Regions from separate parts of the Mycobacterium sp. SMC-2 genome, predicted to be linked through region 2. Evidence: predicted binding sites of a transcription regulator. Region 2 holds the regulator's gene; the other holds the start of a gene.
The links. Region 2 encodes HspR, which represses chaperone genes until heat shock. Its sites were predicted from a motif close to ANNTGAGTNNNNNNNACTCANNT; they were not measured.
Positions count from the first base shown of each region.

Region 1 (9,026 bases), 2.4 Mb from region 2:
GCGCTCAAGGCCGCGGCGATCGTTTCGGGCGTGGCCCAAGCGATCGTCGCCTCCCAGACGCTGGCCACCGTCGGCTGACGCAGTGACGGCACCGGGCTGGGTAGAGCACGCGATCTGGTGGCAGGTCTATCCCCTGGGGTTCGTCGGCGCCTTTCCCGCGTCGTCGGAGCCGCCGCGGCCGGACGAACACCGGCTGCGGCGGCTCGCCGACTGGTTCGACCACGCCATCGCACTGGGTGCCTCGGGCGTGGCGCTGGGGCCGATCTTCGCCTCGCGCACACACGGTTACGACACCACCGACCACTACCGCATCGACCCCCGGCTCGGTGACGACGCCGATTTCGACCACCTGGTGGCCGAGGCCCACCGCCGCGGCCTGCGCATCCTGCTCGACGGCGTGTTCAACCACGTCGGCGTGGACTTTCCCCGCTACCGGCAGGGTGCGGCCGGATGGTTCACCGGGGGGACGTTCGAGGGCCATTCGGAGCTGATCACGCTCAACCACGACAACCCCGAAGTCATCGGCTACACCGCGGACGTGATGGCGCACTGGCTGGAACGCGGCGCCGACGGCTGGCGCCTCGACGCGGCTTACACGGTGCCGGAAAGGTTTTGGGCGTCGACGCTGCCACGGGTGCGCGAGCGGTTCCCGGACGCCTGGTTCGTCGGCGAGCTCATCCACGGCGACTACGCCGCGGTGGTGCGGGCCGCCACCTTCGACTCGGCCACCCAATACGAGCTGTGGAAGGCGATCTGGAGCAGCCTCAACGACGGAAACTTCTTCGAGCTGGACTGGGCCCTGCAGCGGCATGCCGAGTTTCTGGCCGGCTTCGCCCCGCTCACCTTCATCGGCAACCACGACGTCACCCGCATCGCCAGCCAGCTCGAGAACTCCAGGCATGTGGCGCACGCGCTGGTGATCCTGCTGACCGTCGGGGGTGTGCCCAGCGTGTACGCGGGCGACGAGCTGGGGTTCCGGGGCGTCAAGGAGGAGCGCTACGGCGGCGACGACGCGGTGCGGCCCGAATTCAGTTCTCCCCCACTGGAATTGGATGCGTTCGGTGCGGAAGTGTGGGCGCTGCACCAGTTCCTGATCGGGTTGCGCCGTCGGCACCCGTGGCTGCACCGGGCGTCCACCACCGCCTTGCGGCTGGAAAACCGCCACTACGTGTACGAGACGCGCAGCGGCGAAGACGCGCTACTGGTCGCGCTGAACATCGGCGACGAGCCGATGCGGCTGGCGCTCTCGGAACTCGGGACGCCCCACCGGCAGGTGCTCGGCGGGTCCTCGGCGCCACCGCAGGAGGTCCTCGACGCGGTGGTCGTCGAGCCGCACGGCTGGCGGATCCTAAGCGGGGTCTAGGCGCTGCAGCGTCAGCTGGTCCTGCCGGCCGTCGTAGTACTTGTCGAGGACGGCGAGGAAGTCCTCGTTGTCCGTGGTCGCGTGGGCGAACAGGGTCATCGACGAACACAACTTCAGGTCGTCGGGCGAGCCGAAGATGTCGCCGACGGATCGGTGCTGCACCTCGTTGACCAGCCGGGCGCACTCATGTAATCGCGGCCCGAGGATCTCATGGCGCAGGTATGCGCGGGCCTCGTCGAGAGACGAGATGCCGTAGTGCACCGCGGTCGGGCTGCCGCCCAGGCCGCGTAGCTGGGGGAAGACAAACCACATCCAGTGGCTGCGTTTTCGCCCGGCACGCAGTTCTTCGACGACGTTGCGGTACACCGGGGCCTGCGCGCCGACGAAGCGCTCGAGGTCGAAGGGGTCGCTCTCCGGTTGCATGTGACTACGGTTGCACAGATGGAACTTGAACGACGAAAGGCCGTCCGGCGACGAGTGCCCAAGGTGCGCGATCTCGCGCCGCTGATCCAGTTCAAGCGCCCTCGGTTCAACGCGACCAAGCGCCGCCTCGACGCCGCGTACACCATCGGGGACCTGCGACGCATCGCCAAACGGCGCACGCCCAAGGCGGCGTTCGACTACACCGACGGCGCCGCCGAGGACGAGATTTCCCTCGAACGCGCTCGACAAGCCTTCCGCGACATCGAGTTTCACCCGACGATCCTGCGTGACGTCAGCAACGTCACCGCCGGCTGGAATGTCCTGGGTCAACCGGTCGTCCTGCCGTTCGGCATCGCGCCCACCGGGTTCACCCGGTTGATGCACACCGAGGGCGAGATCGCCGGCGCGGCGGCGGCGGCCAAGGCGGGCATCCCGTTCTCGCTGTCCACGCTCGGCACCTGCGCGATCGAGGACTTGGCGACCGCTGTTCCCCAGGGCAGGAAGTGGTTTCAGCTCTACATGTGGCGCGACCGCGAACGCTCGATGGCGCTGGTGCGGCGCGCGGCCGACGCGGGTTTCGACACCCTGCTGGCCACGGTCGACGTGCCGGTCTCCGGCGCGCGGCTGCGCGACAACCGCAACGGGATGACGATCCCGCCGACGCTGACGCTGCGCACCGTCCTGGATGCGGTGCCGCACCCGAAATGGTGGTTCGACCTGCTGACCACCGAGCCGCTGGCGTTCGCGTCTCTGGACCGCTGGCCGGGGACTGTCGCCGAGTACCTGAGCACCATGTTCGACCCTAGCCTGACCTTCGATGACCTGGAGTGGATCAAGGCCCAGTGGCCGGGCAAGTTGGTCGTCAAGGGCATCCAGACGCTCGACGACGCCCGCGCGGCCGTCGAGCGCGGTGTCGACGGCATCGTGTTGTCGAACCACGGTGGGCGCCAACTGGATCGGGCTCCCGTGCCGTTCCATCTGTTGCCGGAGGTCGCGCGTGAGGTCGGCGAGGACACCGAAATCCTCGTCGATACCGGCATCATGTCCGGCGCCGACATCGTGGCCGCGGTCGCGCTGGGCGCGCGGTGCACGCTGGTGGGGCGGGCCTACCTGTACGGGTTGATGGCCGGCGGCCAAGCGGGGGTGACGCGCGCGATCGAGATCTTGGCCGACGGGGTGATCCGGACGATGCGGCTGCTGGGGGTCACCTGCCTCGAGGAGCTCTCCCCCAGGCACGTGACGCAATTGCGGCGCCTGGGGCCTGTTCGATAGCGCCGAGATTGCCGTGGGGGTCGTGCCGTGGGTGCCGCCTACGACCATGGCGGCAATCCCGGCGTTACTGCAGGCGGGCGACCCGCTCGGTGCGGTTGCGTACCAGGTCGTTGAAGGCCTCGCCGGGCCCGACGTGCTCGAAGAGTTGCGGCGGATAGTGCGTGACGTACATCGTGCGGCGGCCGCCGGCGCCGGTCGGCCGGGGCGAGGCGTGCATCAGGTCCTGGATGTGGACGGTGGCGTCGCCGGGGGCGGTGTCGATGCTCACCTCCGGTACCTGTTGGAACCGCTGTTCCCACCGGTAATGGATCGCCTGACCATGGCTGCCGGGGACCACGCGAAGGTTGCCGGTCGCGGCGTCCGAGCCGGTGAGTTGAATGCCGACGCTGACCGCGGGGCACATGAGCGCGTGTCCACCCATCCCACAGTCCTGATGCCAGGGGATGTTGGCTAGCCCGCTGGTGTTCCCGGGCACTTTGAGCAATACCGCGCTGCCTTCCATCCGGTCGGGTGCGGGCCGCAGCGCGGGATTGACGAGGGTGCCCAGCCTGCGCACCCTGGGATCGTTTTCCAGTGCGGCGAGGACGGGCGAGCGCAGCGTCGCGTAGACCAATCGGCACAGCACGCTGCCGCCGTCCTCGGCGGTGACCCACCACGAACGGTCGTCCCCGGGCCGGGCCCGGGCCGCGAGGCGGTCGATCTCGCGGTTGGCGGCACGCATCTCTTCGGCGCCGAAGACCCCCTTGACGTGCAGGTACCCCATGGTTTGCAACTGTGCGGTCAACTCGGCGTCCTCGGCGTCGAGCGTGAACGTGGCGAGCGGGTCGCGCCCCTTCAGGTCGGCTCGCGCCGGATCGTAGGGCGGGATGCCGGCGTGGAGGTACCGCAGGGCCGGGTCCCAGTCGGCCAGCTGGTCGAAGCCGCCCCGCTCGAAGGACAATTCACCGCTGAGCAGCAGGTTGATGGCCGTGCGGATTTGGCCAACCAGGTCGTCCCAGGCCCGTCGGGAAAGGCGCACGACGGCGTCCGCGGTGCGCTGCCCCTCGGTGACGCGGATCGTCGAGCCCTCGACGGTGTAAGTGACGGCGTCGTCGTCGACCAGGAAGGTGATGGAGCCGGTGGAGGTGAGATCTCTGGCCGCGGATGCGAGCACATCCGGGTCAAGCGCGGTCGGGGCGGGGTGCGTCAGCGCCACGCGCCGATTATCCAAGACCGCCAGTGTGAGAGCCAGCACTTAGCCGCAGGGCGGCGGCAAACGGGGAACAAACCGGCCCCGGGCTGGGTTGAGCGCATCAGACTCAGTTTTGGAGGATTGATGGCTGAAGCCAAATCGGTGCCGGTGCTGTTTGTCACCGACACCATCGTGTTGCCCGGGATGGTCGTTCCGATCGCGCTCGACGAGGCCGCGCGCACGGCGATTGACGCCGCCCAGGCAAGTGAATCGGGGCAGCTGCTGATCGCGCCCCGCCTGGACGACAGGTACCCGTCACACGGTGTGATCGCCAAGATATTGCAGGTCGGACGCATCGCGGGCGGCGGCACCGCGGCCGTCGTGCGCGGTGAGCGCAGGGCGCAGATCGGGACGGGAGCGTCCGGGCCCGGCGCGGCGCTGTGGGTCGAGGTGACCGAGGTTCCCGAGGCCGAGACGACGGACGAGATCAAGGCGCTGACGGCTGAGTACCGCAAGCTGCTGCTGGCCATGCTGCAACGGCGCGAGGCCTGGGAGATCGTCGACTACGTCAACAGGCTGACCGACCCGTCGGCGCTGGCGGACACTTCCGGCTACGCGTCCTACCTGTCCAGCGAGCAGAAGCGGCAGCTGGTGGAGACGGTGGACGTCGCCGAGCGGCTGCGCGTGCTGATCGACTGGACCAGCACGCACCTGGCCGAGGTCGAGGTCAACGACAAGATCGCCGAGGACGTGCGCGAGGGCATGGAGAAGACGCAGAAGGAGTTCCTGCTGCGCCAGCAGCTGGCCGCCATCCGCAAGGAGCTGGGCGAGGGCGAGCCCGATGGGTCCGACGATTACCGCGCCCGCGTCGAGGCCGCCGACCTGCCCGAGAAGGTGCGGGAGGCCGCGCTGCGCGAGGTCGGCAAGCTGGAACGCTCGAGCGACCAAAGCCCGGAGAGCGGCTGGATCCGCACCTGGCTGGACACCGTGCTCGACCTGCCCTGGAACGTGCGGACCGAGGACTCGACGGACCTGAAGGCCGCGCGCGGCGTCCTGGACGCCGACCACCACGGGCTGGACGACGTCAAGGACCGCATCGTCGAATACTTGGCCGTGCGGGCCCGCCGCGCCCAGCGGGGGCTGCAGGTCGTCGGCGGCCGGGGCTCCGGCGCGGTGATGGTGCTGGCCGGTCCCCCCGGCGTCGGCAAGACGTCGCTGGGTGAGAGCGTGGCCCGGGCGCTGGGCCGCAAGTTCGTGCGCGTCGCCCTGGGCGGGGTGCGCGACGAGGCCGAGATCCGCGGGCACCGGCGCACCTACGTCGGCGCGTTGCCGGGCCGGATCGTGCGCGCGATCGGCGAGGCGGGGACGATGAACCCCGTCGTGTTGCTGGACGAGATCGACAAGGTCGGTTCCGACTATCGGGGCGACCCCTCGGCGGCCTTGCTGGAGGTCTTGGACCCGGCGCAAAACCACACGTTCCGGGATCACTACCTGGATCTGGATCTGGACCTGTCCGACGTGGTGTTCCTGGCCACCGCCAACGTGATCGAGAACATTCCGTCGGCCCTGCTGGACCGCATGGAACTGGTGCAGATCGACGGCTACACCGAGGACGACAAGGTCGCCATCGCCCGCGACTACCTGCTGCCGCGGCAGCGGGAACGGGCGGCGCTGACCGACGACGAGGTGACCGTCACCGATGCCGCGTTGCGCAAGATCGCCGCCGACTACACCCGGGAGCCCGGTGTGCGGCAGTTCGAGCGGCTGCTGGCCAAGGCGCTGCGCAAGGTGACCACCAAGCTGGCGGAAAGCGCCGGGCCGATCACCATCGACGAGCCGGACCTGGTCGACTACCTCGGACGTCCGCGGTTCACCCCGGATTCGGCCGAACGCACGGCGGTGCCCGGCGTGGCCACCGGGCTGGCCGTGACCGGCCTGGGCGGCGACGTGCTCTACATCGAGGCCGGCGCCACCGACGGCGAGGCGGGTTTGCAGCTGACCGGTCAGCTGGGTGACGTCATGAAGGAGTCGGCGCAGATCGCGCTGTCCTACGTGCGCTCCCACGCCGCGGAGTTGGGGGTCCAACCCGAGGCCCTCGACCGGCGCATCCACGTGCACGTGCCCGCCGGGGCGGTGCCCAAGGACGGCCCGTCGGCCGGTGTCACCATGGTGACCGCCCTGGTGTCGATGGCCACCGGACGGCAGGTGCGCTCCGATGTCGGCATGACCGGCGAGGTCACGCTGAACGGGCGGGTGTTGCCGATCGGCGGCGTGAAGCAGAAGCTGCTGGCGGCCCAACGGGCCGGCCTGTCGACGGTCTTCATCCCGGCGCGCAACGAGCCCGATCTGGATGACGTGCCCGCCGAGGTGCTCGCCGCGCTAGACGTGCGGCCGATGACCGACGTCGCCGACATCGTCGCGCAGGCGCTGGGACCGGTGGCGGAGACCGCGACGCTCGCCGCTTGAGATGTGCCTGGCCGGGATGCGCAGCAAACTCGCTCGCATCCCGGCCGAGTACGTTAGGGTCCGTAGATGGCCGTGATCTTGCGCAGATTGCTACGCATTGGCAACCTTCCCACCGACATGCGGGCGGAAGTCGAACCGGAGGGAATTCTCCATCTTGCCGAATTCCTTCCCGTCACTTTTCGGTTCACCGGCTCGGTCCCCGGCTTTGTCTCCAAGGGCACCGTTCGCGGTTATGTCGGCTCCCTGGTGCTCACTTCCCAACGGGTTCTCGGCACGTTGTCGTCGGTTCCCAAGCTCGCCGGGCGGGCCATCGACCAGCGTTGGGATGCGCTTCAGGAAGGCCCGGTGAACGCCGATATTTCGTCCAGCGGGCTTGCCATCAACGTCGATGTCGGCCAAGTCGATCCCGCGTTCTCCGGCCAGCTTTCGCTGCGCTACAAAACGGCGATTCCGGAATCGGTACTGACCACTCTCCCGCGCCGTTCGCTGGCTTTCGCCGTCCCGCGCGAGTGGGTGTTACGCGCCGTCGGCGTTCCCGCCCCGCGGCCGGCGTGAGGCCGGGGATACGACGAAGAGGTTTTCAGCGTCCATCGCTCGGGTATCTGGGGGGTTGGAGGTTCGACTGCCCGACTAGGGCGGTGGGGTGAGCGAATCACCAAGTCAATGGTTCAGCTGCTGTTCAGGCAGCCAAACTGCTCGACAAGGGGGTTCACTAAATGAAGCTGAACAGAATCGCAGCCGGCGCGGTCATGGCCGGCACCATCACGTCCGCCGCATTCGGAATCGGCGCCGGCTTGGCGCAGGCCGACCCGAATGGCCCGAATGTTCCGGGGCCGAATGTGCCAGGCCCGAACTTGCCGGGACCCAATGGGCCGAATGTGCGGGGGCCAGGACATCTGCCGCCACCGGGAGTGCCGATTTGTAACGGCGGCCCAGGCGCCAACTGCAACGCGCCGGGCACTCCGCTTCCGCCCGGGCAGCGCGGCGCCCCGCCGCCGGGACACTACAACGACCCGATCGGCTACGGGCTTCCGGCCCGGTGGATGCCACCCGGGGAGTCCGTCGACTACCCAGTCGTCTACAACCCGGCAGCGAACGCCTGGGGTGTCTTCACCGCTAACGGTCAGTTCGTTGCGTACGGGACCGGCGTAAACGGCGGTGTCAACGCCGGGACCGGTGTCGGTGCCGGGCAAGGGCGCTAAGACCGCACCACGAAGCAGCCGCCCCCAATAAGGGGGCGGCTGTTTTCGTTGCACGGTGACATCACCGCCAATTTCGGCGTTGAATGGACCCGTGACTCTCAAACGGCAAGTCGTCCACCGCATTCAGCGGCTCTTGGTCAATCCGGTGGGGCGGCAGATGCCGGGAATCATCCTGGAAACCACCGGCCGCAAGAGTGGCAAGCCGCGGCGCACCGCCGTCGGCGGACGGCTGGTCGACAACCAGTTCTGGATGGTCTCCGAACACGGCGAACACTCGGACTACGTCCGCAATATCAAGGCCGATCCGGCCGTTCGGGTGCGCATCGGCGGTCGGTGGCGCAACGGCACCGCGCATCTGCTGCCCGACGACGACCCGCTGCGGCGGCTCGGCGATCTCCCGCGGCTCAACAGCGCGGTGGTGCGGCTGATGGGGAGCGACTTGCTGACCATTCGGGTTGACCTGGACTGACCCGCCGCCCATGGCCTACGACGAGAACCTGGCCGACGAGATCCGCGAGCTCGTCGCCTCCGAGCGCGGCGTGGACGAGAAACGCATGTTCGGCGGCCTCGCGTTTCTGATCAACGGCAACATGTCCGTGGCCGTCAGCGGCCAGGGCGGTCTGCTGGTCCGGGTGCCGCCGGACGACCTCGACAACGTGCTGCGGCGCGCCCACGTCAGCCCCATGGTGATGGCCGGCCGCGACGTCCGCGGCTGGGTGCGGGTGGACCCCGCCGGAGTGCGGACCATGCGCCAGCTTCAGGGTTGGGTGCGGCGCGGGGTCGGCTACGCGCGCAGCCTCCCGGCCAAGTGACCGGCGCGGTTTGCTGAGGCTTGGCGCGGGTAAGCGATCGGGTATGTCCCAACGCGAGCAACTGGTACGACGGCTGCTTGACGTTGCCGGGACCACCTATGCCGCCGAGGCGCGAATCAAGCTCGACGACAAGCCGATGCCGCTGTTTCAGTTACTGGTCCTCTGTATGCTGGCGAGCAAGCCGATCGACGCCGCCATCGCCATGAGCGCAGGGCGTGAGCTGTTCAAAGCGGGCCTGCGCACCCCCGAGGCCGTGCTGGCTTCGGACCGGCAGACCATGATCGACGCCTTCGGCCGCGCCCACTACGTGCGCTACG
Region 1 is NZ_CP079863.1:3,614,605-3,623,630, reverse strand. Features, by position in the region: gene KXD96_RS16855 (alkyl hydroperoxide reductase) at 1-78, shown strand, start outside; gene KXD96_RS16850 (alpha-amylase family protein) at 83-1,363, shown strand; gene KXD96_RS16845 (DUF1810 domain-containing protein) at 1,349-1,786, opposite strand; gene KXD96_RS16840 (alpha-hydroxy acid oxidase) at 1,805-3,058, shown strand; gene KXD96_RS16835 (phytanoyl-CoA dioxygenase family protein) at 3,123-4,253, opposite strand; gene lon (endopeptidase La) at 4,374-6,695, shown strand; gene KXD96_RS16825 (hypothetical protein) at 6,762-7,250, shown strand; gene KXD96_RS16820 (hypothetical protein) at 7,412-7,897, shown strand; gene KXD96_RS16815 (nitroreductase family deazaflavin-dependent oxidoreductase) at 7,989-8,366, shown strand; gene KXD96_RS16810 (TfoX/Sxy family protein) at 8,377-8,709, shown strand; gene KXD96_RS16805 (endonuclease) at 8,753-9,026, shown strand, end outside.
Region 1: a site for HspR is predicted at 4,340-4,362, ahead of lon (endopeptidase La). Genes of this name have one in related genera too.

Region 2 (9,026 bases):
GGACCTCAGCCGGTACGCGGTGAACCCGCGGGTGCACCTGTTCTTCGGTGCCCGCTACCGCTGCGAGCTCTACGACCTGCCGACCCTGTGGCAGGTGGCATCCCACAATCCGTGGCTGTCGGTCTCGCCGGTCTCGGACTACAGCGCCGACCCGGCGTGGGCCGCCGATTATCCCGACGTCACGCCGCCGCGCGGCCTGCACGTGCGCCAAACCGGCCGGCTCCCCGACGTGGTGACGAAGTACGGCGGGTGGGGCGATCGGCAGATCCTGATCTGCGGCGGACCGGTGATGGTGCGGGCCACCAAGGCCGCGCTGATCGCGAAAGGCGCCCCGCCCGAACACATTCAGCACGACCCACTGTGGAGGTAAGCATGCGCGTCGTCACCCTGCGCGACCCGGTGTCGCCGGTGGCCGCGGAGTTCGTGCCCGAGGCGGGCATGGTCGGCACCTCGCTGAGCGACGCAGGCGTGGAGCTGCTCGGGCAGCGGCGCGGGCTGGACGCGTACGTGACGGCGGGCAAGACGATGGGGATCCCGATCCTGTATCCCTGGGCAAATCGATTGGGCGAGAACACCTATACCGCCGAGGGCGTGACGGCGACGCTGACGCCGGGTGAAAACCGTGTCCGCGCCGACCCCAACGGGTTGCCGATCCACGGTGTGCTGGCGGGCTATCCGGGCTGGCGGGTGACCGCCGAAACGGGCAACGAGCTGACCGCCGAATTGGATTTCGCCGCCGACCCGCAGCTGCTGGCCGGCTTTCCCTACCCGCATGTGCTGACGGTGGCGGTGCGGCTGGCCGAGCGGACGCTGACGGTGCGCACCGCGGTGACCGCCACCGGCGCTCGCGCGGTCCCGCTGTGCTTCGGCTTCCACCCCTATCTGCGCCTGCCGGACGTGGCCCGCGGCGAGTGGGTCATCCACACACCGCCGCTGCGGAATCTGCTGCTCGACGACCGAGGGCTGCCGACCGGTGCCTGTGAACCCGCGCCGGCACGCGAAGAGGCGTTGGGCGACAAGGCTTTCGACGACGCCTACGACCGGGTGCCCGACGGCGCGGTGTTCGCGGTGTCCGGCGGCGGGCGCCGATTGGAAGTGCGCTTCGAGCGGGGTTATCCGGCGACGCAGATCTTCGCGCCGCTCGCCGAGGACGTGGTGTGCTTCGAGCCGATGACCGCACCGACCGACGCCCTGCGCCGCGGCGGCTACCGATGCGCGCGGCCGGGCGAGCCGGCGCTGGCCCAGTTTGCCATTCGCGTCTAGCCCAGGCTGGCATCCCTTCGTCGAAGGGGATTGTCCGGACCAACGCATGTCCAGCGCCAGTCTTATTTGACAGGTGCTGAAATAGACGCGTTCGACGCGTACTCTTAGCACATCCTTGGCAGGAGGATGCAGGTGAAGCCTGGCGAGAGCGGTGCAACGATCGACGAATTGCTGGACCGTGCGGTGTGGGCCATCAACGCGGGCGACCGTGCGACCGCCACCACGTTGGCGGGGCAGGTGCTATCGGTCGACCGCGGCAATCCAGAAGCCGAGGATTTGCTGGCCGCGACGCCCGAGTACGGCGAAATTCGCCGGATGACGATACTTTTTGCCGACCTGGTCGACTCGACTGCGTTGTCCACGCGGCTGGAGCCGGAGAGCTACCACACCTTGGTAGGCCGCTACCGGAACGAGGTGCGCCGCGTCGTCGATCGCTATGAGGGCCACATCAGCTCGATCAAGGGCGACGGCCTGCTGGCCGTGTGGGGACATCCCAAAGCGCATGAGAACGACGTCCGGCGCGCCGTCGCGGCGGGGCTGGACATCACCCGCGCCGTCGCGAAGCTCAGCACCCAGGCCGAACGCAAGTTCGGTGAGTCGATCAGCGTCCGGGTGGGCATTCACCGCGGGCTGATCTATCTCGACACCTACCAGGACGACGTCTACGGCTTCGCCGCCAACCTGGCGACCCGTCTTTGTGGTTTGGCCGCGCCGGGCACGGTGGCGGTGTCGGACGCGGTCGCGCCTCTGGTCGGTGACTCATTCGAACTCGAAGCGCGCCCACCGGCATCGGTGAAGGGCGTCGAATGCCTGACCGCGCATCACAGGGTGCTCGGTGAGCGGCACGAAGCGCCGCGACTGCGGTCGCCCGCGTTGATCGGGCGTGACCGCGAGCGTGCGTGGCTGCGGGATAGCTGGGAGCGGGCGTGCGACGGGACGTTGACCAGCCCCGGCATTGTGTTCCGCGGCGAGCCGGGAATCGGCAAGACCCGGCTGGCCACCGAGGCGGCCGAAATGGTCAGCGCTGCAGGCGCCCCCGTGGTCTGGCTGTTCGGCTCGCCGCTGCATAGCGACACCGGCCTGCATCCGGTGCGCCGGCTCGTGGAGCGTCGATGCGGCATCACGCGGCTGACCGATGCCGCGGAGCGGCTACGCCTACTCCAAGCCGAAGTACGAGCCAGCGGTCTGGATCCCGCGCTCGCGGTGCCGTTGCTCTCCCCCGTCATCGGCGTCGGACCCGAGCACGGGTACCAGCCGGCGGCCGCAGAAGGCCGAGCACTTTATGAGTCGATCGGCGCGACCGTTCTGCAGTACGTGCGGGCCTGCGTGGGCGATCAAGCCGGACTCGTCATCGCCGAGGATGTGCAGTGGTTCGACCAGTCCACTGTGGAGCTAGTCAACTCGTTGCTCACCGGCGCTGACGGCCGGCTGCTGGTGGTCTTGACCGGACGCGATGGCGACTGGCTGCAAACCGGTTGGCCGGTACAGCTTTTCGAGCTTTCACCGCTGACCGATGAGCAGTCCGACGCGCTGATCACCGCGCTGGACCCGGCGGTTCCCAAGGACCAGCGGACCGAGGTGCTCAACCGATGCGATGGGGTGCCGTTCTACATCGAACACCTCGTGGGTGAACTCGACGGCACCGGAGCGTATTCCGGGGTGCCCGAGGCGTTGTACGAGCCGCTGTTCGCCCGACTGCATCACTCCCGTCCCGAGGTGGTGCCCGTGGTGGAAGCGGCCGCCGTCATCGGGCGCGCAGGCGACCTCCCGCTGCTTCGCGCCGTGGTAGGACACGACCCCAAGGGCGTCGACGACGTCGTCACCGAACTGGTGCACGCGCGTGTGCTCGAGCGACGCGGGACCAATGGCTGGCGATTCCGGCATGAGCTGTTCCGTGAGGTGGCCGCTGAGTTGGCTCCGCCCTCCCTGGGCCGTGACTTGCACGCGCGAGCCGCCCGCGCACTGGTCGACGTGGCGGACTCGGCCGAACCGGATTGGCGAGTGGTCGCAAGCCATTTCGCGCAGGCGCACCACTACGAGGAAGCCGTCGATGCCTACCACATGGCTTCGGCCAACGCCCGACGGCGCGGCGCTCTACAAGAAGCGGTCGTTTGCCTCACGGACGCCCTCTTCCAGCTCACCAACTGCGCGGCGAGACCGGAACGGGACCGAAAAGAAATGGCCATCCGGATGGAACGCGGATTCCTGACGGGTGCGACCCAGGGCAGCATGAGCGGTGAGGGCCCCGCAGACTTCCAACGATGCCTGGCCTTGGCGAGTACCGGCAACTACGAAGACGAATTGCTTACCACGCTGACCGGGCTGATCGGTTACTACGTGCCGCGGGCCGAACTGCGCCGGGCGCATGAGCTGATCGATTCACTGTCCGCCCGAATCACCATGAATCGCCCATGGAGTCTTCCGGCAATCGCCTCGGTATTGGGTTCCGTCGTCTGGCTGGAAGGTGATTTCGCGGCCGCCCGGACACATCTGCTCCGGGCCCTGGCCGATGGTTCCCGCGCAGATCCGAATGTGCTGGACACCGCCTGGTGGGTGAACGTCGACCCGATCTCGTTGGCGCACATGTACATGGCGCTGACGCACACGGTGTGCGGAGACCTCGACCGCGCCCACGCGGAGTTGACTGATTCGTTCCGGCGCTGCGATGGCCTTGCATTTCCGCGGAACGTCTACAACAGGGCGAACACCTACTACATGGAAATCTGGGTGCGGTTGGAGAGCGGCCAAATCGACGAGGCCGCGACCATTGTCGCGGAGCTGCTCAAGCTCAGCGAGCAATCGGGACTCGACCTGTGGCAGTGGGTCGGCAGAACCGAACACGCCACCGTCAATGCGTTGGCGGCGCTGGAAGCTGACGCCGACCCCGCCACGCTGGCCGCCCGAGCGGAGAAAGTAACGCGATGGGTGGACGGATCCCGGCGCATGCACCTCAAGATGTTCCTGACGTTTCACGATGCGATCATTGGCCGCCTTCTGATAGCCGCGGGTGCGGGGCAGCGGGCGCGGGAGCGGTTGGAGATGGCTCTGCAGCATGCTGAAGAGACCGGAATGCACTTCTACGACGGCGAGCTAATGCGCGTACGCGCACTGACGTTCACCGAGCCGCGGGAACGTCACAACGCCCTGACGGATGCGCTCGGGTTCGCCCGGCAACAAGGTGCGACGCTCTTCGAGTTGCGTTGCATGCTCGATCTTTTCGACATCGACGGTGATCGGTCCGCGCTGGCCGAGGTTGTCCGCCGCTTCCCCGGCGACGCTCGGTGGCCGGAATTCGCGCGGGCACAGTGCATCCTTTCGTAACCCTGTGGCCGGATCAGCGGTAACCCTTCCGCGGCTTGTGCGGAGAGTTCGACACGTCTTCGAGCGCGCTGAGGTTACTGACCACATCTCGGCTTTCATGCTTGGCAATGACGCGAAGGAGCGCGGGGAACGGAGAGAACCGCGCGGGCGGCGTCAGATACCAGGAACCGAGTGCGGCCGTCCAGGCCTCCTGATGCACTGTCCGCTCCGCAGCGCTCGATGAGTGCGTCGCCAGGTAATAGGCGAAGTCCCAAGCTCCCTTGCGCAGCTTCTTCAGCGAACGCTCAATGACGCCGATCTCGCCCGGTATCAGCCAGCGGGTCCAGCGCAACTCCGGAGAAAGCGTATCGAGGACCTTCAGCACGCCCGGCAGCTGCTTGTACAAGATTTTGTTGACGCGGTTGTAATCCTCTTCGAGGCTGTCCATCGACTGGGCCGCGACCGCGTGGACGGCCAGCCCCAGATCGAATGTGATGTGCGCATTCATCCCTGCCATCATGTGCTGCAGGATGATCGCCTGACCGTCGTGGTCGCCGACGAACGTGACCTTCCACGGCAGGGCCGAACCGTCACCTTTGGCCGGGTGAAAGTACGCATTCAACGCGTTGAAATACCTTGTGGCGAAAGCGATGTCGAGCCTTTCCATGCGCGGCCCGTCGTCGAAGACGTTATCGCTCACCGCATCCCGAATCGCCAGGGTGGTCCTCTTGTAGAGAACGGCGAAGTAGCCGATGTGGCTCTCGGTCTTGGTGGCCCAGTCAACGATCTGATCGATGTTGCGCAAGACATCTTCGATCGTATTGGGCCGACCGAGTAGACCCAATGGGGGCGGCGTAGGAGCGGTCATGGAGGACCTTCCTTATCATCGAAATGGCGAGATTTCACGCCGAAAGCTCCCATTTGGTGGCCAGGTGATCGGGTATGTCGAACTGCGCTCGCACCCCGCCACGCTGAAATGTGAAGAGCCCCTGCATCAATTCGCGCCCGAATGGACGGACCAGGCCCGAGACCAGTCGGTAACGCGGAGAATTGCGCAAGGTCCGGCCGAAGATGCGCACCCAGAACCAGTTGCCGACGCGAGTGAGCCGCCCGAGGTCGTCGGTAAGGCTCGACGGCGGCACACCCAGCATGTCGGCGATCTCGTCTCCGGCCAGGTGACGGATCAACGGCGGAATCGATTTGTCGAACGCGTGCCCGGGCGTCAGCTCGTCGAGCAGCTCCATGAGCGCGGCGGCCATTGCCCGCCCTTCCGGCGACGCCCTGAACTGCCGACGCCGGATCGTCTCGACCAGGGCGGTGGCATCGTCGATGCCTTCCACCAGCATGTCGTCATCGACGCCGAGCAGGTGGGCGATGACGTTCCACAGATGCAGGTAGGCCTCTTTGTCGTCGGTGGACACGTCGACACCCAACTGGCGCATCGGCCCGACAGGCACATAGGAGAACGAGAGCATCGTGCCGGCGAGGTCTTCCTGGTTGATCGGTATGCCCCAGTTGGGATCCCAGAAGCCGGGGCGCTGCCCATTGCGGGCCTCGATCATCTTGCGCACGGCGGCGTGCATCAGGCGGACGTGCTCGATGGTGCGAAAGCCCTTGCCCTGTGGCTCGAAGCTGTCGACGGCGAGCACGTTCATCAAGAACTGGCCGGTCTCTATCACCCGCCTGCGCGCATTGGTTTCGAGCTGGGCGGTCCGACTGAGCACCTTCACGCCCTTGGCCGCCGCGTACGCCGTGGGCAACGATGCGCAGAACAGACACAGTGAGATCTGCAGGCCCCATTCTTCGAACAACTGCTGCCCGCGCTTGATCTTGTCGGGGTCGGCCCAGTGCGGCAGCGCCGGGGGAGCCGCGGCCAGATACTTCTGTATCTCGACTGGCAAACCCGCCGGCACCGGCTGGTCATTGCTCACCAGGGTGCGCATGAGATCGTTGACCGCCTGGACGTTGGCGTGCTTGAACAGTTCGTCGACCGCCGCGTCGGCCAGCGGATCCCCCTGTTGCCGCTTGCCATTGAGCAGCTCGTCCGACCATCGGGAGCCGCCGTGTGCGCCCGCCATCCAGGCAGCATGTCAGATCACTAGCGGTTTTTGCTAGGGCATATGGCCAGTTAATTCAGATCGAACCCGGAGCACGGCAGCGTGTGATCAGCCGCGCGTTCGGCGCGGCTGCCACACCACCACGGCGGTGCTCTTGGGCACCACCGCCAGGTCGCGGCGCTGCCCGGCGCGCACCTGCGCCAGCTCCTCGGTGAGCTCCTGCACCCGCGACTGCAACGCCTCGACCTGGTTGGTCAGCTCGATGATGCGCTTGATCCCGGCGAGGTTGACCCCTTCGTCCTGGGACAGCCGCTGCACCTCGCGCAGCAGGTCGACGTCGCGCTCCGAATAGCGCCGTCCCCCACCGGAAGTGCGGCGCGGGGTGACCAGCCCAAGGCGATCGTAGGTGCGCAGGGTCTGGGCGTGCATGCCGGCCAACTCGGCGGCCACCGAGATCAGGAAGGTCCGGGAGTCCTCCCGTGCATTCTTCGCCATCAGCGGTTACCCGCCCATCCCGCGCGCGGGTCGAACCCACTGGCTCGCTCCGCGGCCGCGTACGCCTGCAGCGCGTCGGCCGCGGCGCCCTCCACGTTCGGCGGCACGGCGACCTTGACGGTGACCAGCAGGTCCCCGTTGCCGCCGCTGCGCTTGGGGACGCCGCGCCCGCGCACCCGCAGGATGCGGCCGTCGGAGGTGCCCTTGGGCACCCGGACGCCGACCTTGCCGTCCAGTGTGGGCACCGAAATCGTTGAGCCCAAAGCTAATTCGGCGAAGCTGACCGGAACGGTCACGGTGAGGTCGTCGCCGTCGCGGCCAAACACCTTGTGCGGCCGCACATGCACCGTCACGTACAGGTCACCCGACGGCGCCCCGCGCAGCCCGGCCTCGCCCTGCCCGGGCAGCCGGATGCGCTGCCCGTCCTCGACGCCCGGCGGGATCCGCACGTTGATGGTGCGGGTCCGGGTGGTGACCCCGGTGCCCTTGCACTCGTCGCAGGGGTGCTCGATGATCGAGCCGCTGCCCCGGCAATCGGTGCAGGGCTCGGAGAACCCGAACGCGCCCTGGTTGCGGCTGATAACACCGGAACCGTTGCAGGCGGGGCACACCTTCGGGCTGGTGCCCGGCCGCGCGCCGCTGCCATGGCAGTTGGTGCACGGCGCCGGGCTGGTCAGCCGCAACGGCATGGCCACGCCCTTGGCGGCCTCGACGAAATCCAGCTGCGTCTCGGTCTCCAGGTCGTTGCCGCGTCGCGGCCGGCTGGGACGGGCGCCGGCGCCGCGCCCGAACAGGCCGCCGAACAGGTCACCGATGTTGGTGCCGCCGGTTCGGCCGGCGGCATCGAACAAGTCGTTGAGGTTGAACTCGGCACCGTCGCCACCGACGTTGAAGCCACCGAAGCCGCCGGTGTCGAACCGGCGGCCGCCGCCGAAACCACCGCCCGCGAACAGGCGGCGGGTTTCGTCGTACTCCTTGCGCTTCGCCGGATCCGACAACACGTTGTGCGCCTCCGACACCGCTTTGAATCGCTCGCCGGCGGCCGGATTGTCGGGGTTGGCGTCCGGATGCAGGTCGCGTGCCAGCTTCCGGTAGGCGCGTTTGATCTCTTCGGGACTGGCGTCAGAGGAGACGCCCAGCTCCTTGTAGAAGTCCTTTTCGACCCATTCTCGCTGGGCCATGTCGCGTCACCCCCTCTCACCTTTCCGTTCTGTTGTTGTGCTGATTGTGTGGTCTATTCACCGGATTCGCCGGGATTATCGTCCGATTCGACCGGCTCGGCCGCCGCGGCACCGTCGTCGGCCACCGTGTCGACGACAGCGACCAGAGCGTGCCGCAGGACCTGGTCGCCCAGTTTGTAACCCTGCCGCATGACGGTGCCGATCACCGGCTTGGAACCGTCGCCGCCGTCACCCTCGTGCTGGACGGCCTCGTGCAGCACCGGGTCGAAGTCCTCGCCTTCCTCGCCGAACGCCGTCAGGCCCAGCCCGGACAGCGCGCTGTCCAGCTTGTCGGCCACCGACTTCAGCGGGCCCGACTCCAGGTCCCCGTGCTTGCGGGCCCGTTCCAGATCGTCGAGCACGCCCAACAACTGGGTGACGACGCCGGCCTTGGCCCGGTCCGCCGCGGCCTGCTGGTCGCGCAGCGCCCGCTTGCGGTAGTTGGCGAAGTCGGCCTGGACCCGTTGCAGATCGGCGGTCAGCTCGACGACCTTGTCAGCTGCGGCGCCGCCCGATGCGGTGATCGCAGGTTCCGGCGCCGCCTCGCCCGGCGTTGGGCCGGGCGAGACGTGCCGTACTTCACCGGTCTTAGGATCGATCCGCCGCTTGTCGGTGACGGTCACCTGCTCATGTGGATTGCCTTCGGTCACTTGGACTCCCGGTCGTCGTCGACCACCTCCGCGTCCACGAC
Region 2 is NZ_CP079863.1:1,250,299-1,259,324, reverse strand. Features, by position in the region: gene KXD96_RS05890 (FAD-binding oxidoreductase) at 1-370, shown strand, start outside; gene KXD96_RS05885 (aldose 1-epimerase) at 373-1,263, shown strand; gene KXD96_RS05880 (adenylate/guanylate cyclase domain-containing protein) at 1,396-4,584, shown strand; gene KXD96_RS05875 (DUF5995 family protein) at 4,598-5,431, opposite strand; gene KXD96_RS05870 (oxygenase MpaB family protein) at 5,466-6,641, opposite strand; gene KXD96_RS05865 (heat shock protein transcriptional repressor HspR) at 6,729-7,115, opposite strand; gene dnaJ (molecular chaperone DnaJ) at 7,115-8,296, opposite strand; gene grpE (nucleotide exchange factor GrpE) at 8,350-8,985, opposite strand; gene dnaK (molecular chaperone DnaK) at 8,982-9,026, opposite strand, start outside.